Regions from separate parts of the Nakamurella sp. A5-74 genome, predicted to be linked through region 2. Evidence: riboswitches for the same ligand, from Rfam matches in the RefSeq annotation. Region 2 holds a riboswitch; each other region holds the start of a gene.
What was found. Region 2 has a riboswitch for S-adenosylmethionine ahead of ABLG96_RS17120 (bifunctional o-acetylhomoserine/o-acetylserine sulfhydrylase). Riboswitches for the same ligand answer to the same signal wherever they lie in the genome.

Region 1 (7,001 bases), 1.9 Mb from region 2:
TGTCGAATCCCACGAACTTGACGATGCCCTCGAACAGGTTGGCCTCGTTGAAGGCGTACCAGACCGACCGGAGCAGTGGGTAGCCAGCGAAGATCCCGACCAGGACCAGTGCGGGTCCGAGCAGCAGGTAGGCCTCGAAATCTTTGATCCGGCGGCGCCGACGGGCGGTGTGCGGACGCGCATCGTCGACCCGCGGGCTGCCGGCCGGGGCCACGACCCCGGCATCAGTCGTGCTCATTTCTTGTCGAGGATGCCGGCGATCTGGTCCACGGCCGCGTCGCTGCTGAGCTGACCGAGGAAGGCCTGCTGTTCGATCGTCTGCCAGTCCTTGGCGGCCAGTTGCGCCGTTCCGGGCAGTGCAGGCCAGGTCTTGGCCGTCTCCGCGGCCTTGACGGCGACCTTCAGAGCCTCGTCCTCGGTGTAGGGCGCCTGAGCCGCGACGGATGCCAACACCGGGAGCTGGCCTCCGCTGGAGGTGGAGATCTTCTTCATCGGGCCCGCGGTGTCCAACCACGAGATCCATTGGAACGCAGCCGCCTTCTTCGCGCTCGAGCTCAGGACGATGTTGCCGCTCATGGAGCCCAGGGTGGCGCCGGGAGCGCCGTCGACCGTCGGCAGCGGTACCACACCGACCTTGTCTCCGAGTGCTGATCGCACGTCGGCGAGTGACCCCGGATGGTGGATCATCATGGCCGTCGTCCCCGTCGTGAAGTTCGTCTTCACCTGGGCGAACGCGGCCGTCACCGATCCCGGCGGTGTCAGTTTGTCGGTGGCCAGCCGGACATAGAACGCGTTGGCCTTCTTGGCAGCATCGTTGTTGATCGACACGGCACCACCCGCGTCGACGAAGTCGCCGCCGCCGGCGAGCATCCATGCAGCCCACTGGTCCTGACCGCCGGCACCGCCGCGGACGTCGAGCCCGAACCGTTTCCCGTTCGTCAGTTTCGCAGCGGCGTCGAGCACGTCCTGCTGGGACTTCGGCGCTGCCAGTCCGGCTTCCTTGAAGTAGTCCTTGCGGTAGTACAGATAGAGGGTCGTGTACTGGTGAGGCAGCATGTAGATCTTCTTGTCACCGGGCAGTTGCCCGGTGGCCCAGAGTGCCGGAGTCACATCGGCTTTCCCCGCCCAGCCGTCCACGTCGGCGGTCAGGTCGGCGACCATCCCCTTGGGAGCGAACTGCCCGAGCCACCAATCCTTGCTGCGCGCGGCATCCGGGCCGGCCTTGTTCGCGGCGGCCGTGATCAGCTTGTCCTGGTACTGGTCCAGGGGAATGACCTCGACGGTCACCTTGACCTTCTGCTGCGATGCGTTGAACTCGGTGGCCAGTTCGTTCCAGGTGGTGTCGGTGGGGTTGTCCTGCCACAGCCAGTAACGGATCTCGACCGGCCCGGACCCTTGGGCAGAGGTGGAATCGCCACCCCCGCAGCCGGTCAGCGCCAGCGCCGCCGCGAGCAGCACCGCACAGGTCGCGACGCGTTTGCGAAACTTCATCGTGTATCTCCTCGTTGAAATAGCGGATGTTCTTGACGCGGGATGACGGTGATTCGGCAGCGTCAACCGGCAGGCCGGGCCTCCTGCTCCGGATGGTCGCGCAGTGACACCACCCGTCGCCTGACGCCGTAGAAGTGGGCATCGAGTTCGTGCGCGGCCAGTCTGATGTCGCCGTCCGTGATGGCATCGGCGATCGCCAGGTGTTTGCGAGCGACCGCAAGACGGTCTTCGTCGGCGGGTCGACCCGCGGTGTAGGCATGGAAAACCCGCCAGTACGCCGTCATCAGGCCCAGCAACATGGTGTTACCGAGGGCCGCGAACATCAGGCGGTGGAATTCCTCGTCCTCACGTGTGAACGGCCGTCCCGCCTCTGCCTCGGAGATCATCCGGCCTGCCAGGTCACGAAGGCGGGCAAGATCCAGGGGTGTCATCTTGTCGACAGCCTGCGGGAGCAGCGTGGTCTCCAGGGTCTGCCTCAGTTCGAGGAAGTCGGCCAGCGCCGACGAACCGCCCGCACCGAGAACGCCCCCGATCTGTTCGCCGAACGTCGTCCCGTCGAAGCCACGCCAGACTCGACGCGCTCCCTGTCGGGCGTCGATCGCACCGAACGCCTCCAGCACGCGGAGACCTTCACGGATCTGCGGGCGTCCGACAGCCAATGCAGCGGAGAGCTCGGATTCGCTGGGAATGATGCCGCCGAGACCGATGCGTTGATCACGCAGCGTGCGCAGGATTCGCAGATGGGCGGGGACCGGGTTCTCGGTCGAGGCCTTGTCGGAAACCAGAGAATCGTCTGTCTTGTCGGACAAGCTAGCCACCATTTCCTTCATTCAAGCGGGCAGGCGAGGTGGGAAATTCCTCTGAGCACGAAACCTAGAGCGGCCGCCGAGCTATGGTCAAGCAGTTCTTTGTGTACTTGTAGGACATGTCCGCGACAAACAGGACGGGGTGTCAGGCCGGGCGACGGCGTTGGGGTCGGTCACCCTGGCCGATCACCATCGGATCTGGGAGCGACCGCGACGGGTCGCACGGTGGGTGCTCGGGCCACCCGAGGAACCGGCTTCGCCCCACCAGACCGCTGGCATGTGGTGGACCCGATCCATTCCCGCGACGACCTGCGCGTCGACATCCAGGCGCTCGGCTGGATGTCAGGTGGTCGCTACCGCCTGCTCACCGACGACATCGCCTCGACCGCGCTGTACTACCTGGACCGACCCACTTCGGCCCACCCCGCGCTGCCGAGCAACGACGACCTCGAGGTGACGGGCGCACCGATGGATCCCCTCACCTGAGCTGTCCTGACGGGATCTCGACGCGCTCGTTCCTCGCTTGCTCGATCACCGGAGAGTTCGATGACCGAGCGAACGAACGAGTCGAGATGTGTTGCCCGAGAACCGATCACGTCACGTCGGGATCTCGACGCGCTCGTTCCTCGCTTGCTCGGTCACCGGTGATCTCGGTGATCGAGCTGGGTCCACGCCGAGCGTCAGCGGGGTGGGGATGAGACGCGATCCGTTGCGCGAGAACCGATCACGTCACGTCGGGATCTCGACGCGCCCGTTCCGCGGCCCCGATCTCTGGCTGGTACTGCGAGGTCACAAGGAAGGGACGGCCTCTCGGATCCGGACGCTGAGGCAAGTCACGCACCCCTCGAGCTTGGTGAACTCGCCGATGTCCACCTCGGTCACGTCGATCCCCCGATCCCGCAGCAGCGCGGCGGATTCGGGGGCGTCGGAGCTCATCACGATCGCGTTCTCACCGATCACCACCACGTGGGAGCCACCCTCCTCCGGCATGGCGAGGAAGGTCGGATAGCGCTCGACCTCGTCCACCAGCGGCAGGTACCCGATGATCGTGCCGTCGGGCAGCGCGGTCACCGCGCTCTTGAGATGGAGCGCCTTCGTCAACGGGATCGCCACCACCGTCCATCCCCGCGGAGTGAGCCACTGGGTCAGCTGATCTGCGGCAGCCTGGTTCGTCGATGCGGTGAGCCCCACGTAGACGGTCCGTCCGACCTTGAGCACGTCACCGCCGTCCATCGCCGCCGGATCCTCCAGCCGCAACAGCGGGATTCCCAGCGATTCGACAACCGTTGCGGTGTCACGGATCTCCGGGTGGCGCTGCGGCCGGTTCGGGTTGGTGAGCACCGCGACGTCACCGAACATCACCACCGTGTCCTCGACGAACACCGAGTCCGGCAGCGCGTCGTCCGGCGGGACCTCGACGATCTGCCACCCCGACTGCTGCAGTACGGCGACATAGGCGGCCCATTGCCGGAGCGCCAGCTCCAGGTCGATCGGGGAGCGTTCGATGAACGTCACCATGCCGTCGGCGAGAGAGGTGGCAGGACGGCGCACCAGAGCGATCATCCGGGCAGCCTACGACGCGACCGGAGACCCGATTCCGGCGGCGGGTTGTCAGGATCGGGATCGGGGGTTATCGTCGGAAGCGCAATCCATCAAGACCGGCAGAGGGACAGGCCCGATGAAGCCGGGGCAGCCTCTCGTGGAGCAATCCACGAGAAAGGTGCCAAATCCTGCGGAGCTGTTTCTCGGGCCCCGGAAGATGGAGCGTGACGACGGGCCCTTCGGTGGCGTTCCGCCCTCACGTGAACCTCTCTCCGGCGTTCGCCGAAACTTCCCTCAGCAGGTTGGCAAGCCTGACTCCTGGGAAAGGCACGACATGACGCAGCAGGACTCCCCCGCCGCCTGTTCCGACACTCCTCGAGCCGTCTCGCAGCTGACGCGAGGCTTGCGCACCGGCATCGACTCGGACCCGGCGCAGGGCGCGATCATCCCGCCCCTCTACCTGTCGAGCAACTTCTCCTTCGCCGGTTTCGACGAGCCGCGCCAGTACGACTACACCCGCAGCGGCAACCCCACCCGGGACGTGCTCGCCGAGGCGCTGAGCACCCTCGAGGGTGGCGCCGGTGCCAGCATCACCTCGACCGGGATGAGCGCCATCACCTTGTGTGTCAACGCACTGCTGTGTCCCGGCGACACGATCGTCATCCCGCACGACTGCTACGGCGGAACCTGGCGACTGTTCGACACCCTCTCCTCGCGCGGCCAGTTCGAGTTGGTGACCGTCGATTTCGGCGACCAGGACGCGGTCAATGCGGCGCTCGAGGCCGGCCCGACGGTGGTCTGGTTGGAGACGCCGTCGAACCCGCTGCTGCGGGTCACCGACATCGAGCTGGTGACCAGGGCTGCGCATGCGGTCGGCGCCCTCGTCGTGGCCGACAACACCTTCCTGTCGCCGATCCTGCAGCGGCCCTTCGAGTTCGGGGTCGACCTCGTCGTGCATTCGACGACCAAGTACATCAACGGCCACAGCGACGTCGTGGGTGGCGCCGTGATCGCGAGGACCGGTGAGCTGGCCGAGCAGATCGCCTACTGGAGCAACGTGCTGGGCCTGTCCGGCAGCCCCTTCGACAGTTACCTGACGGTGCGTGGGCTGCGAACGCTGCACACCCGCATCCGGGCGCACCAGGAGAACGCGACGGCGATCGTCAATGCCATCGCGGCGCACCCCGCGGTGGGCTGCGTGTACTACCCCGGCCTCACCTCGCACCCGGGCCACGAGATCGCCGCCAAGCAGCAGGACGGGTTCGGCGCGATGTTCTCGATCGATCTGGCCGGTGGCGAGACGGCCGTCCGCGCCTTCCTGCAGGGCCTGCGGTGCTTCTCACTGGCCGAGTCGCTCGGCGGTACAGAGAGTCTCGTGGCCCACCCCGCCACCATGACCCATGCGTCGATGAGCGCCGAAGCGCGCGCGGTGGCAGGCATCGGTGCGGGTCTGCTGCGACTGTCGGTCGGGATCGAGCTGGCCCAGGATCTGGTGGCCGATGTGCTGGACGGCCTCGACCGGGCGCTCGCGGCAACCTGTCCGACCGGACCCACAGAGATCGCCGAGGAGCTGCCGGCCCCGGGACGGGTCCTCGCCCGGGTGAGCTGACGGGCAACGGAACGCACGTCCGCGTTTCCGACACGCGCAGGACGAGACCGGCCCCCGACGGGGCCGGTCTCGTCGTTCAGGGGGAGCGGTCGGGATCCCACTTCTTGCCACCGAGCTCGGAGGCGAGCAGCGTCATCGCAGCTTCCTCCGGGTCGTGGACAGAGGCTGGGGATGCAGCGGCGGCGGGATCTCCGTAGTCGTCGGGGATCTCGTCCTCGAACGCCGGATCATCCGGGTCCGGAGGCGCCTCGGGCATCGGCCAGTCGTCGGCGGCGGGGACCGCCTGTGCACGGCTTGAGCCGTTCGAGCGAGGGGCCGCACGCTGCGGTTCCTGGCTCCGGGCCGGAGTGGCCGGACGTGGCGCTGCCGCGCTGGACGGCCGGGAGTCGGGTCGCTGGCCGTTCGCAGCCTGCTGGTCCGAGCTGCAGTCGATCGCCCAGTCGACTCCCAGCACCTGGTGCAGAGCCGCGCGCAACGGCTCGGCGTTACCCGTCTCGACCACCCGCCTGGCCATCCCGGCGGTGGGCATCGACAACTTCAGGGTGCGCCCTTCGACTCCCGCGACGGTCGCCGACTCGAGCAGGATCTGGGTGGCCCGGCGGCGGCGCTGGACGTCCTTCAACACGTCCTGCCAGACCCGCCGGACATCCACGACGCCGATCTCGGCGCCACCGGCCCGCCGTGGCCCGCCCTCGGGGGGCGCTGCCGCGGGCTGCCGGTCCCGGTCGGCCTCGGCCGATCGGTCTCCGGGGTGCTCCGGCGTCGGGCGCTGCGGCTTCGCCGTCGGGGGCTGCCCGGTCTCCGAAGGTTCCGCGGCCGGACGGTCGACCGCAGGGGCGGCCTGCCGGGCGGCCGGCGGCTGAGCTGCCGGAAGTTGCGCCGCTTGAGGTCGGTCTTCTGCAGATTGTGCTGCGGCAGGCTGTGCTGTTGGACGCTGATCTGCCGTGGGCCCTGCTGCCGGAGGCTTTGGCCGGCCCTGCTGGGCACTCAGAGTCGGTCGCTGTGGCAGTCCCAGCGAGGAGGCCGCTCTCGCGGGCGGCCCTGCAGGTTCGGGAGCGGATGCCGAACCCGGCTGCCCAGCCCGCTGCGATGTGGACGGCGCACCGTCCGCGGGTGGGGAGGGCTCGCGTTCAGAGGGCATAGGTCCCGGCGTGGCCTCGGGTCGGGGGGAGGCCGGTCCGGACGCGGAGGTTCCCGCGTCTCCCGGCGCCGAGTGCGACTCGGACGTCGCCGGGATCACGGCTGCCCGGGCAGCCGGGGTGGCCGCCGGCACGCGACGCACCGCAGCAGGTTCGGATGGCGCGGCAGTGGGTTCAGGACGCGCGGCAGCCGGGTCAGGACGCACGGCAGCGGGTTCAGGACGCACAGCAGCAACTGCGGGCCGCGCGGCCGCGGGTTCGGCGGCGCCGGTTCCGGGGGCAGCCGCGATGTCCATCCGCCGCTCCACCCGCTCCAGACGCTGCAGGAAAGCGGCATCATCGTCCGCGGCGTGCGGCAACAGCATCCGGGCACACATCAGCTCGAGCACCAGGCGGGGAGCGGTGGTGCCGCGC
Region 2 (7,001 bases):
CGAGATCGGGTAGATGCCCAGGTCCAACAGGGCGCCGCCGGCCAGTTCGGGGTTGAACAGCCGGAAATCGGGGTCCTCGTCGAAGTACTGCCCGTGGTCTGCGGAAACGGTGGTGAGCGCACCGAGCGCGCCGTCGGCCAGCAGTTGCCGCAGGATGTCGATGTGCGGCAGGAACCGGGTCCACATCGCTTCCAATGCCGTCACCGACTGCTCGCGTGCCGCGGCCACCACTTCGCGGGCTTCTGCGGCGTTCCGGGTGAAGGCCTTCTCGACCAGGATGTGCTTGCCCGCGGCGACCGCCGCCAGCGCCTGGGCGTGGTGCTCGGAGTGCGGTGAGGCGATGTAGACGGCGTCGACCGTGTCGTCGGCCAACATCTGCTCCAGCCCCACGTGCCGGTGCTCGATCCCGAGATTGTCGGCGAAGGCGTCTGCGGTCTGCTGCTGCCGGGACGCCACCGCGACCACCTGTTGACGCGAGTGCTGCTGCATCGCGCCGACCATGTTGGCCGCGATGCCCCCGGTGCCGGCGATCCCCCAGCGCAGCGGCGGCGCGTCCTGCGGGTCGGGTGTGCGGGGGGTGGGCAGGGACGTGAGCGGGCGGCTGGTCACCCTGCTGAGGGTAGGTGGTGCCGCCCTCGGGATGTGGGCGGGGGAGCAATCGCTAAGGTCGAGCAGCAGGTGCTCCGGTGGGAGCACGGCAACCACATGCGAAGGGCTCCGATGACGGCGGCACAGCAGGCCCCGGTTCTGGTACTCGGCGAGGTGATGCGGGTCCTGGTCGCCGAGCCGGGTGACGCGGTCGACCGGGCCGAGAGGTTCCGCTCCACCATCGGCGGCGCCGAGGGCAACGTCGCGGCAGCGCTGGCCCGCCAGGGAGTTCCTGCCTGCTGGGTGGGCAGGGTCGGGGACGACGACGCGGGGCGGTACGTGCTGCGCCGGATGCGCGCCGAAGGGGTCGACGTCGTCGACGTGGCGGTCGAGGAGTCCTCGTTCACCGGGATGCTGATCCGCAACACGTCCGCACACGGGGCGATCTCGGTGACCTACCACCGGGCGGGCTCGGCGGGTTCGCTCGTCTCCGCGACCGATGTGGCGCGGGCCTGGGAGCGCCGGCGTCCGGCGCTGGTGCACGTCACCGGGATCACGGCGATGCTCTCCGACGGTGCGCTCGGCGCGGTGGTCGAGTTGCTCGACCGGGCAGCCGCCGACGATGTCCCGGTGAGCTTCGATGTGAACCTGCGCCTGCGACTGGCCGCCGCCGACCGTTGGCGGACGGTGCTGCCGGCGCTGGTGTCGCGGGCGCGGATCGTCTTCGCCGGGGACGGTGAGATCGACGTCCTGGCACCGGGTAGACCGCAGGCGGAGGTCGTGCGGGAGTGGCTTGCCGGGGCTGCCGAGGTGGTGATCGTCAAGAATGGCGATCACACCTGCACTGCCTTCACCGCCGGCGGTGAGCTCACCCGACCGAGTCTGGTGCGCGCAGTGATCGACCCGGTCGGCGCGGGCGATGCGCTGGTGGCCGGCTTCCTGGGTGCGTACCTGGCGGGTGCGGATCCGGATGGTTGTCTGACCCGCGGCGCCGCGTCTGCGGCCTTCGCGGTGCAGCACTGGTCGGACACCGAGGGCCTGCCCACCGGACCCGAACTCGACGCATTCGTGGCAGCCATCGGCAACGCCCGCGAACAGGTGCTGCGGTGAACCACCGGGATCGTCCCGGACCCGGACTCGAACCAGGGAGATGCGCGTGTACGGCTGGCAGATGATGGAACGTGCTGTGGCGCAACGCGTGATCGGGATCGTCCGCACCCCTGACTTGGAGTCCGCCGTCGCGGCCACCACGACGCTGATCAACGCCGGACTGCAGTCCGTCGAGATCACCCTGACCAATCCTGCAGCGCTGCAGGCGATCTCGGAGATCCGGCGGCGTTTCCCGGACGCCGTCGTCGGGGTCGGCAGCGTGCTGGACAGCGACTCGGCGGTAGCCGCGATCCGCGCCGGGGCGCAGTACCTGGTCTCGCCGACCGTTTCGCCGGCGACGATTGCCGCAGCCAACCGCTACGGCATTCCGGCCGTGATCGGGACGAACACCCCGACCGAGATGTTGGCAGCCCTCGAGGCCGGCGCATCGGCGGTGAAGCTGTTCCCCGCATCATCGAGTTCGCCGAAATGGGTCAGCGATGTCCGTGCCGCGCTGCCCCAGTTGCCGATCATCCCGACCGGGGGAGTGACGCCGGAAACTGCTGCCGACTGGATCGCTGCCGGCGCCGTCGCGGTCGGCCTCGGCTCGGCGCTGACCAGGGGCACCCCCGAGGAGTCCGCCTCACGCGTCGCCGACCTGCTGCGCACTCTGGCAGCCTTCTGACTCCTCTCGGCGAGACCTGTCGTCGATCTGGCGGGATCTCGACTCACTCGTTCTTCGCTCGCTCGATCGGCGGTGCGTTCGACTCCTTTTTCGCTCAGGACAAGCGACCCGAGGATGCAGTCGGGACCCTCGTGTTCTCCCCGTCGGGATCTCGGCTGGTTCCGTTCTCGGTCGCTGGGGGGTGGGGTCGCGGAGGAGGACGCTGCGTAGCCCTCTGCAGCGATGGACGCGCCGGTGAGCCTGCGAACCGGCGCGACCGAGCGAAGCCTGCGGAGCGGCGGCCTCCTCCGCGGCACCGCCGTGCAACCCTCCTCTGGCATGGCGGAACCCCAGCCGTTACACTCGGCGCCAGGTCATGAGTGCCAGCGTCAAGCCCCGGCTCGCTGGACGGCAACCCTTCTCCGCGATGGGGTGCCCCGGGTGATGACCGGGCTGAATGCCGTCCGGCGTTCGGCAAGCGTGGGCCTCCTCCATCGACTGGCCCTTGGATGCTCGAAGGAGCGCACTGTGTGCCAGGAAATGTGTAGCCGGTGACGGCGAGCGCGACGGTCTGATTCGCCGCCGGCCCGGAGTGACACCCGGTCAGGCCGAGATCGCAGCCCCTTCACCAACGGAGCGCGCAGAATCCCCTGCGCTGCACCGCTTCTCCCGCACCATCCCGTATCCACCCGGGTCGATCCCGGGCACCCTCCAGGAGCACACACCATGAGTTGGTCGTTCGAAACCCGCCAGATCCATGCCGGCCAGAGCCCGGACAGCCAGACCGGCGCCCGCGCCCTGCCCATCTACCAGACCACGTCGTTCGTCTTCGAGAACACCGCACAGGCTGCGGGCCGCTTCGCGCTCAGTGAGTTCGGTCCGATCTACACCCGGCTCAACAACCCGACCACCGAGGTGGTGGAGAACCGGATCGCCGATCTCGAAGGGGGTGTCGGTGCGCTCGTCGTCGCGTCGGGTCAGTCGGCCGAGACCATCGCGATCCTCAACGTCGCCGAGGCCGGTGACCACATCGTCTCCTCGCCGAGCCTCTACGGCGGCACGTACAACCTGTTCCACTACACGCTTCCCAAGCTCGGGATCACCGTCGACTTCGTCGCGAACCCCGATGATCCGGAATCGTGGCGGGCAGCCGTCAGGCCGAACACCAAGGCTTTCTTCGCCGAGACCATCTCGAACCCGAAGCAGGACGTGCTCGACATCGAAAAGGTGTCGGCAGTGGCCCACGAAGCCGGTGTCCCGCTGATCGTCGACAACACCATCGCCACCCCGTACCTGTTGCGGCCCTTCGAGTTCGGTGCCGACATCATCGTGCACTCGGCGACCAAGTACCTGGGCGGACACGGCACCGCCATCGGCGGCGTGATCGTCGATTCGGGGAAGTTCGATTTCGGGGTCGATCCGGAGAAGTTCCCGAATTACAACACCCCCGACCCGAGCTACCACGGTCTGGTCTACGCCCGCGATCTCGGTGTCGGTTCCGCGCTCGGAGCGAATCTGGCGTTCATCCTCAAGGCCCGCGTCCAACTGCTGCGCGACCTGGGCGCGGCGATCTCGCCCTTCAACGCCTTCCTCATCGCCCAGGGGCTGGAGACGTTGTCGCTGCGGATCGAGCGGCACGTCAGCAATGCCAAGGCGGTTGCCGAGTGGCTCGAGGCCAGGGACGACGTGCTGAGCGTCAACTACGCGGGTCTGGCGTCCAGCCCGTGGCACGAGCTGGCACAGAAGTACACGCCGAAGGGTCCCGGCGCGGTGCTCGCCTTCGAGGTGGCCGGTGGTGCCGAAGCAGGGCAGCGGTTCGTCGACGGCCTGCAGCTGCACTCGTTGGTCGCGAACATCGGCGACGTCCGGTCGCTGGCGATCCACCCCGCGGCGACCACCCACAGCCAGCTCTCCGAGGACGAGCAGCGCTCGACCGGCGTCACTCCCGGCCTGGTGCGGTTGTCGGTGGGCATCGAGCACATCGACGACATCCTGGCCGACCTGGAGCAGGGCTTCATCGCGTCCAAGGGCATCGACTGACCGTCGAGGCGGGCGTCGAAGGAGCAGGGCACGAGAAGTACTGGGACAGAAGAGGACTCATGACTCATGTGCAGCAGCGTCGCGGGAGCACGTCACGTGATCCCGCGGCGCTGTCGCGCCTCGTGCACGGCACCGAGCCCGGGTTCAGAGCCGTGGCTCGGGTGGGAGCGCTGGTCACCGAGTCCGGCACCGAGCTCGACGTCTCCCTCGCATACGAGACGTGGGGAACGCTCAACGCAGCCGGCGACAACGCGGTCCTCGTCGTGCATGCCCTGACCGGCGATGCCCACGTCGTCGGTCCGGCCGGTCCCGACCAGCCGACGCCCGGGTGGTGGGACGGGCTCATCGGTCCGGGTGCACCGCTGGATCCGGCGCGGCACTTCGTGGTGGCCGCGAACGTGCTCGGCGGCTGCCGCGGCAGCACCGGTCCCTCATCGTCCGCCCCGGACGGCCGGCCCTGGGGCTCCCGGTTTCCGCGCATTACCCCGCGCGACCAGGTGGCCGCAGAGGCGGCGCTCGCCGACCACCTCGGCATCGCTTCCTTCGCCGCCGTCATCGGCGGCTCCATGGGCGGCATGCGGGCGCTGGAGTGGGGCGTGCTGCATCCCGACCGGGTGCGGCATGTGGTCGCCATCGCCACTTGCGCCGCGTTCTCCGGTGACCAGATCGCCTGGAGCAGTGCCCAACTGGCCGCCATCACCACCGATCCGCTGTACCGCGGCGGTGACTACTACTCCGCCTCCGGAGGTGATGGCGCTCCGACCGCCGGGATGGCCGTTGCCCGGCAGATCGCCCACGCCACTTACCGTTCGGCGCAGGAACTGGATACCCGCTTCGGTCGCATCGAACAGTCCGGCGAGGACGTGCTGCGCGGTGGTCGGTTCGCGGTGCAGTCCTACCTCGACCACCACGGCGACAAGCTGGCCCGTCGGTTCGACCCGAACTCCTACGTGGTGCTGACCGAATCGATGATGCTGCACGATCTCGGTCGCGATCGCGGCGGTCTGCAGGCCGCGCTGCGGCGGATCACCGCGCCGCTGACGGTGGCCGTGGTGGACTCGGACCGGTTGTTCCCGCCGGCCCAGGGCGAGCTGATCGCCCGGCTCGCACCCACGGCCCGGGAACTCCGCGTCATCCGTTCCGGCCATGGCCACGACGGGTTCCTGATCGAGGCCGAGCAGGTCGGCGCCATCGTGCGCGACGCGGTGGACGCCACCACCTCAGGTGCCGGCGAACACTGAACAACCGGCTCGCATCGGCGGTATGGCCTGATTCGGGCGGTGTGCCGCCATCGGGTCTGTGACGTCGATGACGTGGGGCCCCCTGAGGCTGTCCTGACTTCGTCCGTGTGTGTCTCCGGGGCTACGGTGATGCGGTGTCCACGAACACTCGAGCGGTGTCCAAACCCGCAGGCCCACCGAAGGGCCGACGTACCACGGTCGCCCTGAAGTTGTTGATGGCCGGTACCGGCATCATCTTCATCGGCTACGTCCTGCTGCACATGTACGGCAACCTCAAGGCGATCAGCGGCAAGGAGTCCTTCGACACCTACGCCGAGCACCTGCGGACCTTCGGTGAGCCGATCCTGCCGTACTCCGGGCTGCTCTGGATCATCCGGGCGGTGCTGATCCTCAGCCTGGTCGGTCACGCGTATGCCGCCTTCAAGCTGTGGAAGCGCGCGCAGGACGCCCGTACCCAGCGGTACGCGGTGAAGAAGGCGGTCAGCTCATCGCTGTCGTCCCGCTGGATGCGCTGGGGTGGCGTGGCGCTGCTGCTGTTCATCGTGTTCCACATCCTGCAGTTCACCACCAGGACCATCACCCCGGGCGGGGATGCGGGCAGCCCCTTCGACCGGCTGGTCAACGGGTTCTCGCTGTGGTGGGTGTTCTTGATCTACCTGGCGGCGATGTTCGCCCTGGCGATGCATCTGCACCACGGGGTGTTCAGTGCCAGTCAGACCCTCGGATGGACGAGCTCGGCGTTGTCCCGTCGGGTCGCACGGATCACGGGATGGGTGATCGCCCTGGTGATCTCCGTCGGGTTCACCATCCCGCCGTTCCTCATCCTCATCGGCGTCATCAAGTAGCGGGAGAGGTAATTCCATGGCAGACCCCCGGTCCAACGTCGACGACCCCGATTCGGCCGTGCTGGCCCCGGTCCAGGTGGCCACCGACGGCCCCTCCGACTCGCCGATGGCAAACCCGACCTCCGCTGAGCCGTCGGTCTCGGCACCCGTCGTCCCGGATGCGCCCGATCGCCCCCAGGCGCAGATCGGCGACCTGGTGGCGGGTCTCTACCGGCTCGGCGAGCCGATCGCGGACACCAAGGCCCCGGACGGTCCGATCGAGCAGAAATGGACCAAGCGCAAGTTCGAGGCAAAGCTGGTCAATCCGGCGAACCGCCGCAAACTCAAGGTGATCATCGTCGGCACCGGCCTCGCCGGCGCCTCTGCCGCTGCCACCCTCGGGGAGGGCGGCTACCACGTCACCTCCTTCTGCTACCAGGACTCCCCGCGGCGGGCACACTCGATCGCCGCCCAGGGCGGCATCAACGCGGCGAAGAACTACCAGGAGGACGGCGACTCCGTCCAGCGGCTGTTCTACGACACGGTCAAGGGCGG
Region 3 (7,001 bases), 1.2 Mb from region 2:
TCAGGGCCCTCGTCGGTCGTGTCGACGGAGGGCACCTCCGGCGGTGCGTCGCCCCAGGACACCACCGTCCGCCACCGTTGGCGCCGCCACGACAGGAACTCCCTGGTCACCGCAACCCGTGCATAGCTGGTCGGATCGCCGGAGATCAGAGACCACCGTCGGTGCACCCGCACCAGCACTTCCTGCACCAGATCGTCCGCAGTGCTCGGCGACCCGCACAGCAGGGCTGCGTATCGCACCAGGCCCGGTCGGGCGGCCCGATCGAAGGCCGTGAACGACAGGGGTACACCGCCGGCCGGGCCGATGTTCCACGCGGTATCCGCTACTGCCATCTCGTCCCCCTCTGCTCGGTCATCACTCACACGTTCCGCAGAAGGATCGGTGCAGACAGTGTGACCCGCTTCACACGCGCCAGGGTTCGGGGAAAGACCGTGCAGCCCGGGGGAGAGTGGCTCAGGGTGAGGTCGGCGACTCCCCGGTCAGGCCTCGGGTCCGGAATCCGTGTTCCACTGCACCAGTTCGACGGCGATGCCGTTCGGGTCCTCGACCATGAAGAGCCTCTCGCCCCATTCCTCCTCGCGCAGCGGCAGGGTGATCACGACGCCCTCGCGTTGGAGTCGGGCCAGCTCACCGTCCAGGTCTTCCACCACGAACGCCAGGATCACTCCGGACGCCTGCTGATCGCGCAGGTGCTCCGGGAGGATGTCGATGCCGCGCTGCAGGAACACCAGGTCCACGCCGCCACCGTCGTGGCTGAGTGAGGCGAAGCCGTCCGCTGCCAGCTGTTCCGCGTAGCCCAGATGGTCGACGAAGAAGCGGACCGACGTGCGGACATCCGCGACCGTCAGCGAGATGGTGCTGGACTTGATGTGCATTGAGGGCCCCTCGATCGGTTAATCCGTACGATGTACGAGGATACCTCCTGTACGAGGTCGCGGGCGGGGAGTCGTGCCCGCCGGCAGCCGGCGTCATCCGGCAGCGTCATCCAGGAGTGTCATCAGGTACTGCCGGCATCGGTACACCCGGCCGAACGTCGCCCGCAGCGCCACCTCGTGCTCGAGTGTCGCGTGTGCGAATGCCTTGATCGGAACACCGAGGCCGGCCGGTGATCGGAAACCCGTGTCGTTTCCATCGGTGTGCTCCAGGTGCACGTGCAGGTAGCTGAAGTTCTCCCGGAATCCGCTGCCGAGATACCACTGGTTCGCCGGCTCGTCCTCCCTGGTCCAGGCGTCCAGCGAAGTGACACCACGCGAGATCAGTTGCGGCAGAGCAGCTTCGAGCAACCGGCCGGCAACGCCGCGCCGTTCGTGGTCGGGGTGGACCGCGATCGTGTCGATCGTCGCGGCGACCCCGGCGAGCTCGATGTCGATGATGCCGACCACCGTGCCGCCGGCGGTCCCCGGGAGGACTGCGACCAAGCACAGGGCCGCACCCTCGAACCGCGTGCGCTCGGTCTTCACGTCGTCGTAGAACTGGGTGTGCAGGAACGACAGCACCCGGCAGCGCAGCCACGACTCCTCGTCGGACGGCTGGTACGCACGGACGGAAACCTCTGCCGGTGGAAGCACCGGACCTCCAGATGTTGGGGGGACCCGTCCGAGTCCACCAGACGGACAGCCGCGGGCGGCACCGGATTTCGTCGCTGCCATGCCGCTGCGGTGCGGCCCGCGAAGCGGCTGGAGGGTCTGCCTCAGCTCACTGACCGGAGCCCATCAACGGTTCGAGCTGGACCTCGGGATGTTCGCGGCGGATGGAACGCACCGTCCACTCGTCGTTGAACAGCGCGATGTCGACACCGTCGCTGCGCTGCACCACCTCACAGCGGCCGACCGGCCGGATGAGGTTGCGCTGCTCGGGATCCACCAGCAGTTGGGCGAGCGAGTACGGGAGATGATCCAGGCGCACCGGGGAGGAGAACTCGTGCTCGAGGCGGTGCGTTGCGACCTCGAACTGCAGGGAACCGACGGCACCGAACACCGGGACTGGGCCGCGCGCGTCGGAGGTGAAGACCTGCACCACCCCTTCCTGGTCGAGTTGTTCGACGCCCTTGCGGAACTGCTTGTAGCGCCCCAGATCTGCGGGTCGTACAGCGGCGAACTGGGTGGGCGCGAACTTCGGCAGCTCGGGGAACCGGACCGGCGGACGGCCTTCGTACAGGGTGTCGCCGACGTGCAGTGCGCGCGCGTTGACGAGCGCGACGACGTCACCGGGGAAGGCGGTCTCGACGGTGGACCGTTGCTGCCCGAACACCTGAGCAGCGTACTTGGTGGAGAACGGACGACCGGTGGTGCCGTGCGAGGCGATCAGGCCGCGCTGGAACACCCCGGAGCAGACCCGGGCGAACGCGACCTGGTCGCGGTGGACCGGGTCCATCCCGGTCTGCACCTTGAACACGAAGGCGGAGAACGGATCTGCCAGCGGTCGTGGGTGCCCGTCCACGTCGTCGCGGGGTCCCGCGGCCGGTGCCACATCGACCAGCAGATCGAGCAGGTGCCGGGTACCGAAGTTGGAGACCGCCGATCCGAACAGCACGGGCGTCGCCGTGCCTCCCAGGTAGCTGTCCAGCTCGAACGCACCGCCGGACTCGGCGAGCAACTCGGACTCGTCGCGCGCGGTCGTCCAGTCGTCCCCGTGCGCGGCCTCCGCTGCGGAGTCGGGCAAGACCTCCGGGTCGGCTTCGTCAGCCCCGCCGACCGATCGTCGGAACGGGACGAAGGTCGAGTCCCGGCAGTCGCGGACGCCGGCGAACTCACCCGCGATGCCGACCGGCCAGGTCACCGGCATCGGCTGCAGACCGATCCGTTCGCTCAGCTGGTCGCACAGCGCCAATGCGTCCAGCCCCGGCCGGTCCCACTTGTTGATGAATGTGATGACGGGCAACCCGCGCTGCCGGCAGACCTCGAACAGCTTGAGCGTCTGCGGCTCCAGGCCCTTGGCAGCGTCCAGCAGCATGACGGCCGAGTCGACGGCACTCAGCACCCGGAAGGTGTCCTCGGAGAAGTCGGCGTGACCGGGGGTGTCGACCAGGTTGATCACGGTGCCGTTGTAGTCGAACTGCAGCGCGGCTGAGGTGATGGAGATGCCGCGCTCCTTCTCCATGTCCATCCAGTCCGACACCACGCCGCGCCGGTCGCCCTTGCCGTGCACGGCGCCGGCGCTGGTGATGGCGCGGGCGTGCAGGGCGAGCGCCTCGGTGAGCGTCGACTTCCCGGCATCGGGGTGACTGATGACGGCGAAGGTGCGCCGACGCGCCGCCTGGAGTTCCGGGTCCGACCCGGCGTGCGTCGTCATGCATTCTCTCCTCGGTGGACGTGACTGCTCAGGAGATCATCCCGCAGGACGCACCGCAGTCCTGCCACACGGCGGCTGCCGCAGCAACTCAGAGGATCGCGACGAGCAGCGCGAGGACCGCCAGCAGGGGAAGCGTCAACTGGGTGATCGCTGCGCGGGCCTTGTCGCGGGAGGACAGCAGCAGCACCAAGCCGGCCGCGACCATCGAGCCGCAGCCTGCGAACACGAGCGCGGCGCCGACCCCACGCTCATCGGCAACGAGGCCGATCACCCCGGCGAGGCTGACGATCGCCAGGAACAAGTTGTAGAAGCCCTGGTTGTAGGCCATCTCCTTCGTGGCGACCGCCTCGTCGTGCGACGTCCCGAACGTCTTGCGGGTCTTCGGCGCGGTCCACAGCAGCGACTCGAGTACCCAGATGTAGACGTGCAGGGCAGCTGCCAGTGCGGCGAGCACGCCGGCGACGAAGTACATGTCGGTTCCCTCCGGTCGGATCCCGCACAGGTGTGGTCCGCCCGAGTATCCGCGCCGAAACGGTGTTGTCTCCCCTTTTCGAGCCGTGGGAGGGGTGATTTCGTAGTTTCGGCGCCGGGGCCACGTCGCAGTCACCAACAGCGGCACCAGCTCCTCGAGCACGTACGGCAGGCCCAACGGCGTGGAGAAGTAGATCGGAGGTTGCCCGTCGGCTCGGGCTGTTGCCGCAAACCACCGTGACTCCCGACGGCGGCTGGTCGGGCGGACCCGGTCGGTGATGTCGGGCAGGTCACGACCGCAGGTAGCTGAACCTCGCAGACTCGGTGTGGTGCAACAGGTTCCTGATCGACAGCCGATCCGACAGGGTGAGCACCGTCACGCTGGAGGGTTTGACACCGATCAACGCCGATCCCTACCGTGGTGGCAGGTCACGAGATCCGACGTGAAGCCCTGGCTGGTCGGACGGCAACCCTCACATCGGTGGCGGGGTGCTCCAGGTGACGACCCGGCCACGACGAACCCGTCGCGGCAAGCACCCTGCCCGCCATGGGCCCGAAGTTCCCGAGGACACGATGCATCCCGGAATGTCGCTCGACCTGCGCACGGTGCTGTTCGCGCACCTGTCACCCTTCGAATGCGGAGCCACCGGCCCCTGACCGGCAACAGTCGGCCCGCTGAGCGCTGATCTGCGCCTCGGCTCCAGCCGTGCCCATCTCCGCAACTCCCCTCGCTGACCCCTGCCGCCGGCACCAGTGTCGCCGGCCACCCGAAAGGCACCATCATGTCCGAAACCCCTGTCCCGCCGTCCGACACCAACGATCGGAACGACGCCGCCGACGTCGCTCTGCCGCAGCGGCCCGGCCGAGCCGGCAACCGCACGGTTTGGTTCGCCGGCGCGCTGGTGATCGTCATCGCGATCGCTGCCACCCTGTTCTTCACCCTCCGCAAGACCGACTCGGCCGCCTCCGGATCGACGGTGGTCCGGATCGGCACCACCGAGGAGAGCGCCGACTACTGGGCTCCGCTCAAGGCAGCGGCCGCCAGGGAGAACATCGACATCCAGCTGGTCAACTTCTCCGACTACACCCAGGCGAATCCGGCACTCGCACAGAAGCAGGTCGACCTGAACCTGTTCCAGCACTTGCTGTATCTGGCGAACTACGACGTAGCGGACTCGCAGACGCTGGTGCCCATCGGGTCCACCGTCGTGGTCCCCCTGTCGCTCTACAGCAAGAAGCACACGTCGTTGGACCAGATCCCGCGGGGCGGCAAGATCGCCATCCCGAACGACGCCACCAACCAGGCCAGGGCGCTGTTGGTGCTGCAGCAGGCCGGTCTGATCTCACTCAAGGGCGGCGGCTCGGTGCTGTCGACCCCGGCGGAGATCGACCCGGCGGAATCCAAGGTCACGGTCACCCCGGTGGACGCGGCGCAGACGGTGGCCTCGTTGCCCTCCGTGGACGGCGCCATCATCAACAACAACTTCGTGCTCGACGCGAAGATCGATCCGACGTCCGCTCTCTACTCCGACGATCCGAGCAAGCCGGCCGCGGAGCCGTACATCAATGCGTTCGTCGCCCGCAGCGAGGACAAGGACAACCCCACCTACCTGCGCATCGTCGAGCTCTACCACCAGAGTGCCGTGATCGACGCAGTGAAGGCGCAGTCCAAGAACACCGCGATCATCGTCCAGCGCCCGGCATCGGAGTTGCAGGGAATCCTGACGCAGCTCGAGGGCACCGTGAAGGAAGCCGGCTGATCGATGGATTTCGGAGGTCTCGACCCGTTCCTCGCTCGACCACCGGCCTTTCCGGTGATCGAGCAAGCGGTGAACGAGCGCGACGAGATCCCATCTTTCATCGACGGGTTTCGACTTGTTCCTCGCTCGACCGCCGAGAACTTCCGGTGATCGAGCAAGCGAGGAACGAGCGCGTCGAGATCCCGTCGTGTCACAGCCGGTCTCATCCCAGCCGTCGCTCGATCCGCGTTACCGAATCAACACCATGAGACGAGGAACATGAACGCACACATCACCTTTCGCGGGGTCAGCAAGGTCTTCGCCACCCGCGGCGGCGCTGATGTCGTGGCGGTGCGGGACGTCGACCTCGTCATCGACCGCGGCGAGATCCACGCCGTCATCGGCTATTCCGGCGCCGGCAAGAGCACCCTGGTGCGGCTGATCAACGGACTCGAGCATCCGACCACGGGCTCGATCGTCATCGACGGGACCGAGATCGCCGGCCTGTCCGAGCGTGCGCTGCGGCCGATCAGGGCCGGCATCGGGATGATCTTCCAGCAGTTCAACCTGTTCCGGTCGCGCACCGTCGTCGGAAACATCACCTACCCGCTGCGCATCGCCGGCTGGTCGAAGGAGCGGCGCGAGAAGCGCGCGGCCGAGCTGTTGTCGTTCGTGGGTCTGACGGACAAGGCCTGGACGTACCCGGACCAACTCTCCGGCGGCCAGCGGCAACGCGTCGGTATCGCCAGGGCGCTGGCGACCGGCCCGCAGATCCTGCTGGCCGACGAGTCCACCAGCGCGCTGGATCCCGAGACGACCAGGGACGTGCTGGCGCTGCTGCGCCGGATCAACGCCGAGCTGGGCGTCACCGTCGTCATCATCACCCACGAGATGGAGGTCGTGCGCTCGATCGCCGACCGGGTGACGATCCTGGACGCCGGCGGGGTGGCCGAATCGGGCACCGTCGAGGAGGTGTTCCTGCACCCGCGGACCGCAGTCGCTCGACGCTTCGTCAGCAGTGTGGTGGGAACGACCGACACGGGGGTGGACGCACCAGTCGGTTTGCTCGGATCGTCCGAGAAGACGTTGCGCCCCAGCGGGTCGGTGCCGCGTGTCCTGCAACTCAGCACCACCGACACCGCCGCCCTCGGCCGCGCGATGAGCGCGGTCGCCCGCGACCACGGAATCGACGTCGAGATCATCGGCGGCGGCATCGTGGGTCTGAAGCACAGCTCGGTGGCCGACCTGACCGTGCAACTGCACGGCAGCGACGAGGCCATTGCCCGCGCAGCGAGCGACCTGGCTCTGATCGGTGGACCACGATGAACGGCATCCCGTGGCCGGTGTTCTGGGAATCCATCGGCCAGACCCTAATGATGGTCGTCACCACGCTGGTCGTCGGCGGCTTCCTCGGCCTGCTCGTCGGGATCGCGCTGTACGTCACCCGCCGCGGCGGATTGCTGGCCAACCGCTGGCTGTTCGCCGTGCTCAACCTGCTGG
Region 4 (7,001 bases), 670 kb from region 2:
CGAGACCCCGTCAGATCGGCCCGCCGGTTGTGACACAACGGGATCTCGACTCGTTCCTCGCTCGATCACCGGCGGGCTGCGTCGGCTCCGCTGGTCCCCTTCGACTCCTTCGTCGCTCGATCAGCGAGAGCCGCGCTGGTCGAGCGAGCGTCTGCTCCGCTGGTCGAGCAAGCGAGGAACGAGCGCGTCGAGACCCCGTCAGATCGGCCCGCCGGTTGTGACACAACGGGATCTCGACTCCTGCGTCGCTCGATCACCGAAGGTCACGCTGGTCCCCTTCGACTCCTTCGTCGCTCAGGACAGGGAGCAAGCGAGGAACGAGCGCGTCGAGACCCTGTCAGATCGTCGCCGCCGGTCAGAAGTCGAGCAGGTTGGCACGGAAGCCGCCGGCGCCGAACTCGTTGCGCAGTAAGCCTCTTCGGCGCAAGATCGGCACCAGGTCGCCGAGCATGCGGTACAGCGTCGTCGGGTGCAGGTCGCCGGAGAAGATGAAGCCGTCGTTGTCGGCGACCTTGCCGAACTCCTCGATGAAGTCCGCCACCTGGTCGGCCGTACCGACCAGACCCTCCCGGTCTGCGATCTTCCCCTTGCGCGCCAAACGGGTTCCGGCCTCCCGCAACGTCGGCCAGCCGGCTGTGCCGTCGCCCAGCAGGGCGCGGATGCTGCCACGGGAGACGTGCTCGGCGAAGAAGCCGGGATCGACGACGGTGTCCAGCCCGACATCGATCAGATTGGTCTCCAGATCGCTGGAATGACCTTCCAGTACCCGGATCAGGTCGGCTTCGGACGGCTCGCGGGATGCTGCCACCACCCGGTCGACGGTCTCGCTGTCGGCGACGATCTCCGGTTTGATGACGAACAGGATCCGGATGTCGGCGGCGCTGCGGCCGGCTTCGGTGGCTGCCTGCAGGACCTTCTCCCGGTACCCCCTGACGGCGGAGACGTCCATCGGCGCCAGGGCCAGCTGGACGTCCGACTGCTTCCCGGCGAACTGCAGGCCCCGCGGGGATCCGCCAGGAGAGACGATCACCGGGTCGCCGAGCTCGCCGAAGGGCAGCGCGTTGAGCGGTCCCTCGGCGCGGAAGTACTCTCCGTCGAACCGGGGGGCCCGGATCTTCGCGCCGTCGGCGAACCGGCCGGTCTCGACGTCGGCGATCAACGCGCCGTCGTCCCAGCTGTGCCACAGCTCCCTGATCACCTGCATCCACTCGTCGGCCCGGTCGTAGGCACCGTCGTGGGTGAGGCGCTCGAGCCCGTAGTGGTGGGCGCTGCCGACATCGGTGACGACGTTGATCCCGAACCGGCCGGCAGCCAGATGGGCCAACGTCGCGAACTGCCGCGCCGCCGGGTAGGGGTGGACGGTGCCGGCGTTGACAGTGGGCACGACTCCGATGTGGCTGGTGGCCGCCAACAGATAGGGCGCCAACAACAACGGGTCGTGCTTCGGACCGCCGTACGCCGCGCGGACCCGCAGGTCGAGTGTCCCCGGATGACCGATCGACGGTGCGTCCTCGATGATCACCAGGTCCATCCCGGCCTGCTCGAGTGTCCGGACCGACTGCTGGTAGATGTCCGGGCGCTCCCACCGGTAGTTCCAGCGGTAGTCGTCCCGGCCCCAGGCCTGCGGTCCGAATCCGCGGCTGAAGAACCAGCCGAAGTGCTGCAGCCGCGTCACGGGGCGCTGACCTCGGCGAACTGCGCGGACGCCACCGAGGACGCGGCATCCGTGGTTGGAAAGCTCTGCCACTGAACGATTCCGAGCTCAGTCAGCGCGACGGAGTCGAACGCCTGCTGCAGATCGTCCAACAGATCTCGGGCATCCTCGGTCCCGACGGAGACGCGGATGGTGCCGGCGTGGATGCCGAGTCGGGTGCGCTCGGCGTCGTCGAGCAGCCAGTGCGTGGTGGACGACGGGTGCAGCACCAGCGAGCGGACGTCGCCGATGTGAGTCATGTGCGAGAAAACCTGCAGCGCACCGATGATGGCGGCAGCACCAGCCTCGCCGCCGGCCACGGTGAAGGTGAACACCGACCCCTGGCCGGCCGGCAAGTACTTCCGGGCGAGAGCGTGGAAAGCGTTCGAGGCCAACCCCGGATGGTCCACCGACAGCACCTCGGAGCGGTCGTCGAGCCACTGCGCCACGGCGAGCGCGTTGCGGGAGTGCTGCCGCATCCGCAGCGACAACGTCTCCAGGCCCTGCCGGAGCAGGAACGCGTTGAACGGCGAGACCGTCGCGCCGGTCCTGGCGGAGACGACGTCACGGGCATACGCGGAGAACGCCCGTCGGCCGTGCACCTGCGTGAAGCTCTTGCCGTGCAACGCTGCAGACGGTGAGTTGAGGTGTGGGAACAGTGCAGGAACTGCGGCCCAGTCGAAGCTCTCGCCGCTGACGACCACGCCGGACAATGCCGCGCCCTGACCGGTGAGGAACTTCGAGGCGGAGTGGATCACCACGTCGGCCCCCCACTCGAGCGGGCGCAGCAGATACGGCGTGGCCAGGGTGTTGTCGACGACGAACGGCAGACCGTGGTGGTGTGCGACGCCCGCCACCAGCTCCAGGTCGATCAGATCATTGGTGGGGTTGGGAATGGGCTCCGCGAACAACAGGCGAGTGGTCGGTCTGATCCGACGCGCCCAGTCGTCGGGATCGGACGGATGGTCGACGAACTCGACCTCGATCCCGAATCGGGCGAAGTTCTCTGTGAACAGGTTGGCCGTGCCTTGGTACAGCGCCCTGGAGGACAAGAAGTGATCGCCCGCACCCAGTAGCGCGAGCAGGGCCACGTTCGTCGCCGCAGCACCCGAGGCGAGCAGGATCGCGTCGGTCCCGCCCTCGAGGTCTGCCAGTCGCTGCTCGACGACGCCGACGGTCGGGTTGCCCAGCCGGGAGTAGCTGTAGCCGGTGTCGTCACCGGTGAACCGCTCGTGCGCCTGCTGGTGACTGTCGAACACGTACCCGGCGGTGAGGTGGATCGGCGGGATCCGGGAGCCGTGGCTGCGATCGGGAGAGGCGCCCGCATGGATCTGCCGGGTGTCGAACCCGGACGCGGCGTCGGGGGTGGGTGCAGTCATGTCAACGGTCTTCCTGACGAGCCGCATCGCAGCGGACGGGTGTGCTTGCACGAGGGGCTCGTGCCGGGTCCTCACCTGGGGCACCCCGCCACATCCGTGAGGGTTGCCGTCCGACCAGCCAGGGCTGCGCGTCGGAACTCATGACCTGCGAGGAAGGTATGGCCGACACGCAGCCGCTGTCAACCGGACATCTCGGGCGAGCGAGGAGAGCCGTGCCACCATGGGGGCATGGCTGAACGTGGGGGTCGGGCAGATCACGCCGTCCCGGAGGTGCACAGTGAGCCGGCGGCCGAGCTGAAGGTCGTCGCCGTCGCCGCTCCGCTCTCGAAGGACGCCCGAGAACAGCTCGCGCAGCGGATGGGCCCCTCATTCCTGGTGTTGGACATCCGCGCTGCGCCGCGCTCGGCGGATCTGGTGATCGCACCCGTCGTCAGCCCGCAGACCATCGGCGCCCTCAAGCAGCAGTTCCCCCAGGCCCGGGTGGTCGTCGCCGAGATCACCGATCCGTCCTGGGGAGTCCAGCTGCCCGGCCCGGTGGGGCGGGCCGTCGATGCCGGTGCCGACGGCTATCTGGTGGCCGACAGCCTGCAGGACGTCGCGGCCTATGCGGCGTCGGAGGACCGACCGGTGCTGGCCGCGCCGGCCTTCGGCCAGCTCGACGTGCGGCGCGAGTCGCTCGACGAGATGGTCACCGAACTCCTCGCGCTCCGGCAGGCCGAACTGGGCCCCGGTACGGGCGCGGACACTGCTTGACCTGAAGTCGCCTTGAGCTTCTAACGTCCCGGGTATGACTGCCTCCGGACCCCGTCCTGCCCGCATCGTCGCCCAGCACATCGGGGGTGCGCACGGGGTCACGGTCGACATCGGGACAGACGGTCGGCACGGCGAGCGGGCACAGCAGTTGGCGACCGCCGGCTACGGCGCGCTGTGGATCGCCGGCGGGAGTCTGCACTCCCTCGATCTCGTGCTGGAGCTCCTGCAGGCGACCGAGCGAGCGGTGATCGCGACGGGGATCATTCCGCTGGACGTCTTCGGTCCCGACGAGGTGATCCGGGTGTACCGGCTCGCCGAGCAGCACCATCCCGGTCGATTCCTCGTGGGTCTCGGTGGACCGCAACAGTCGCGGGCGCTGGCGAAGCTCGGCGCGTTCCTGGATTCGCTGGACCGTGCGGGAGTTCCTGCTGATCGCCGCATCCTGGCTGCGCTGGGCCCGGTCAAGCTGCGACTCGCTGCCGAGCGAGCACTCGGAGCTGTGCCGCTGCTCGTCACGGCCGACTGGGTGCGGACCACTCGGGCCGCGCTCGGCGAGGCAGTGGCACTCGTGGTCTCACTGCCGGTTGCACTGACCGGCACCGCTGAGTCGGGGCGGGCTGCACTCCGCCCGATGCTGGATTTCCTGTTGCAGGTCAACGGGTATCGACAGAACCTGCTGCGCTGTGGATTTACCGCGGAGGAGCTCGACGGTCGGTCCGACAGGGTGATCGACGGGATCACCGCCCACGGCGACACGGGTGCGATCGCGCGTCGTGTGCAGGAGTACCTGGACGCTGGTGCGGACCAGGTCGATCTCTCGCCGGTGGGGGAGGCAGCGCACCGCGACTCGCTCGTGCTGGCGCCGGTGCTGCAGGCCTGATCCGTTCGGCTCGCGCCGGAGTGCGACTGCACGCGCGGCCGATGCGTGGACTCCACAACGCCGGACAGCCGAATCTGGCAGATTCCACCCGCCCGTCCGGTTCAGTGCAGCGCTAGCGTTCGCGCAACCCACCGGCGGTCGCCGGTTGCCACAGCACCAGCACCGGCGTGGCCGCTCAGTGGTCCGTGCATCGCCTCGACCAGGAGGATCCGTCATGGCATTCGGTTGGAAAGTGGTTCCCAGTGATGCCCCGCCCGGATCGGTGGTCAAGCCGGACGAACGCCTGAGTTGGCCGAAGACGATCGGCATCGGTGCCCAGCACATCGTGGCGATGTTCGGGGCGACCTTCGTGTTCCCGTTGATCATGGGCCTGAACGCGAACCTGGCCATCATGTTCTCCGGCGTCTGCACGATCATCTTCTTGTTGGTGGTGCAGAACAAGATCCCCAGCTATCTGGGCACCTCAGCCTCCTTCGTCGGTGCCGTGGTCGCGATCCGGGCCGCCGGCGGCGACAACGGAAGCGTCACCGGAGCCATCCTGGTGGCCGGTGTCGTGCTGGCGATCGTCGGCCTGATCGTGCACTTCGTCGGAGCCCGGGTGATCAGAAACCTGCTGCCGCCGGTGGTTTCGGGTGCTGTCGTGCTGCTGATCGGCTTCAACCTGGCGCCGGTGGTGGCCAACACCTATTGGCCCCAGGACATGACGGTCGCCCTGCTGACGGCGCTCTTCACGATCATCGCGGCGGTCGCGTTCCGCGGCTTCTGGTCGCGGATCGCGATCTTCCTGGCGCTCATCTTCGGGTATCTGCTGTCGTGGCTCTTCGATGGCGTCTTCGGCCAGATCACCTCTGTGCTGCCGGGCCAGGGCCTGTTGAACCAGGCGGGTGAGAAGTGTGCGGCCGCCGGTCCCTACTGCGTGGCAACACCTTTCGCCCACGACCGGGTCGACCTGAGCGGTGTCGGTGCGGCCGACTGGTTCGGACTGCCGACCATGCACGCGCCGACGTTCGGGGTGAACTTCATCCTGCTCGCGCTGCCCGGCGTCATCGCGCTCATCGCGGAGAACACCGGCCACGTCCGCGCGGTCGCCGAGATGACCGGCGAGGACCTGGACCCGTACATGGGTCGCGCGCTCTTCGGCGACGGCCTCGGCACCACGATCGCCTCCGCCTTCGGCGGGTCGCCGACCACCACCTACGCCGAGAACATCGGCGTGATGGCGGCGACCCGGGTCTACTCGACGGCGGCCTACTACGTGGCGGCGATCGTGGCGATCCTGTTGGGGCTGGTACCGAAGTTCGGTGCCATCGTCAACGCGACCCCGGGTGGTGTGCTCGGCGGGATCACCGTGGTGCTCTACGGGATGATCGGCCTGTTGGGCGCCAAGATCTGGAAGGAGAACCGGGTCGACTTCGGCAATCCGGTCAACCTGGTCCCGATCGCCGCCGGGATCATCTGCGGCATCGGCAACGTCACGATGGGTTTCGGCTCGCAGTTCGCCCTCAGTGGTATCGCGCTCGGCACCATCGTGACGATCGTCGGCTACCACCTCGCCCGCTGGCTCGCGCCGCAGGAGCTCAAGGAACCCCTCGGTGGCGGCAAGAGCTACGTCGGCGGAGCAGCGATCTCCACCGGCGACGTCGTGGACGATTCCGGGCGACCGGTGAAGGAGGCTCGCGGCAAGGAGGGCTGACGCCCGTCCATGGGGTGGGTTCGCAACCGTTGATCGGGCGGACCGACTCTGCGGCACGCGCACGATGGTGCGGCGGATTGTGTCGGGCCGTCAGACAGACCAGTCGACGGCTTCGAAGCTCGCGCGGAGGCGCGCTCCGCGGTCCGAGTTGGTGGAGGCGATCCAGGAGATCCGGCCCAGCAGGTGGGCGCGGAAGTCTGGCTGTCCGGTCCTGTTCGCCGCGCCGGGACCGCGCTGCCGTGCCTCGTGCAGCACCGCTTTCACCTGGTCGTACTCACTGCGGGCGACGTTGGTGCGCTGGTTGACCACGATCCCGGTGACGCTCTGCCGTTCATGTGCGTGTCGAACGCGGGTCTTGTCGGGGTGCACCCGGAACGCCTCCTCACGCACGATCCGGCCGACGGCGGCGATCAGGCCAGAGGCATTGCCGCGCAGTGCATGTCGGGTTCCGGAGAACGTCAGATCGTCGGCGTAGCGGGTGTAGGTGGCCCCGGCGGACTCGGCGAGTGCAGCGAGCCGGCGGTCGAGCGGGAACAGGACCAGATTGGCCAATTGAGGGGAGGTCGAGGCACCCTGCGGCAGGTGGGGCGCGGCCAGTCGGCG

Region 1: linked by a shared signal. The riboswitch ahead of metB (cystathionine gamma-synthase) and the one ahead of ABLG96_RS17120 (bifunctional o-acetylhomoserine/o-acetylserine sulfhydrylase) in region 2 are both predicted to bind S-adenosylmethionine.
Region 3: linked by a shared signal. The riboswitch ahead of ABLG96_RS00760 (MetQ/NlpA family ABC transporter substrate-binding protein) and the one ahead of ABLG96_RS17120 (bifunctional o-acetylhomoserine/o-acetylserine sulfhydrylase) in region 2 are both predicted to bind S-adenosylmethionine.
Region 4: linked by a shared signal. The riboswitch ahead of ABLG96_RS20205 (PLP-dependent transferase) and the one ahead of ABLG96_RS17120 (bifunctional o-acetylhomoserine/o-acetylserine sulfhydrylase) in region 2 are both predicted to bind S-adenosylmethionine.

The regions. Positions count from the first base shown of each region.
Region 1 covers NZ_CP159218.1:909,174-916,174, reverse strand. The annotation lists gene ABLG96_RS04150 (sugar ABC transporter permease) at 1-238, opposite strand, end outside; gene ABLG96_RS04145 (sugar ABC transporter substrate-binding protein) at 235-1,491, opposite strand; gene ABLG96_RS04140 (FCD domain-containing protein) at 1,554-2,321, opposite strand; gene ABLG96_RS04135 (hypothetical protein) at 2,580-2,783, shown strand; gene ddaH (dimethylargininase) at 3,087-3,860, opposite strand; SAM riboswitch class I at 3,944-4,063, shown strand; gene metB (cystathionine gamma-synthase) at 4,174-5,448, shown strand; gene ABLG96_RS04120 (DNA polymerase III subunit gamma and tau) at 5,525-7,001, opposite strand, start outside.
Region 2 covers NZ_CP159218.1:3,728,677-3,735,677, reverse strand. The annotation lists gene ABLG96_RS17135 (Gfo/Idh/MocA family oxidoreductase) at 1-609, opposite strand, end outside; gene ABLG96_RS17130 (sugar kinase) at 721-1,698, shown strand; gene ABLG96_RS17125 (bifunctional 4-hydroxy-2-oxoglutarate aldolase/2-dehydro-3-deoxy-phosphogluconate aldolase) at 1,745-2,362, shown strand; SAM riboswitch class IV at 2,714-2,828, shown strand; gene ABLG96_RS17120 (bifunctional o-acetylhomoserine/o-acetylserine sulfhydrylase) at 3,068-4,381, shown strand; gene ABLG96_RS17115 (homoserine O-acetyltransferase) at 4,441-5,622, shown strand; gene ABLG96_RS17110 (succinate dehydrogenase cytochrome b subunit) at 5,778-6,467, shown strand; gene ABLG96_RS17105 (fumarate reductase/succinate dehydrogenase flavoprotein subunit) at 6,484-7,001, shown strand, end outside.
Region 3 covers NZ_CP159218.1:150,483-157,483, forward strand. The annotation lists gene ABLG96_RS00735 (SigE family RNA polymerase sigma factor) at 1-332, opposite strand, end outside; gene ABLG96_RS00740 (VOC family protein) at 480-875, opposite strand; gene ABLG96_RS00745 (GNAT family N-acetyltransferase) at 969-1,568, opposite strand; gene ABLG96_RS00750 (peptide chain release factor 3) at 1,696-3,291, opposite strand; gene ABLG96_RS00755 (DUF1304 domain-containing protein) at 3,380-3,763, opposite strand; SAM riboswitch class IV at 4,190-4,304, shown strand; gene ABLG96_RS00760 (MetQ/NlpA family ABC transporter substrate-binding protein) at 4,545-5,522, shown strand; gene ABLG96_RS00765 (methionine ABC transporter ATP-binding protein) at 5,781-6,827, shown strand; gene ABLG96_RS00770 (methionine ABC transporter permease) at 6,824-7,001, shown strand, end outside.
Region 4 covers NZ_CP159218.1:4,396,982-4,403,982, reverse strand. The annotation lists gene ABLG96_RS20210 (LLM class flavin-dependent oxidoreductase) at 356-1,675, opposite strand; gene ABLG96_RS20205 (PLP-dependent transferase) at 1,672-3,072, opposite strand; SAM riboswitch class IV at 3,109-3,218, opposite strand; gene ABLG96_RS20200 (hypothetical protein) at 3,301-3,825, shown strand; gene ABLG96_RS20195 (TIGR03620 family F420-dependent LLM class oxidoreductase) at 3,860-4,705, shown strand; gene ABLG96_RS20190 (solute carrier family 23 protein) at 4,920-6,398, shown strand; gene ABLG96_RS20185 (reverse transcriptase family protein) at 6,489-7,001, opposite strand, start outside.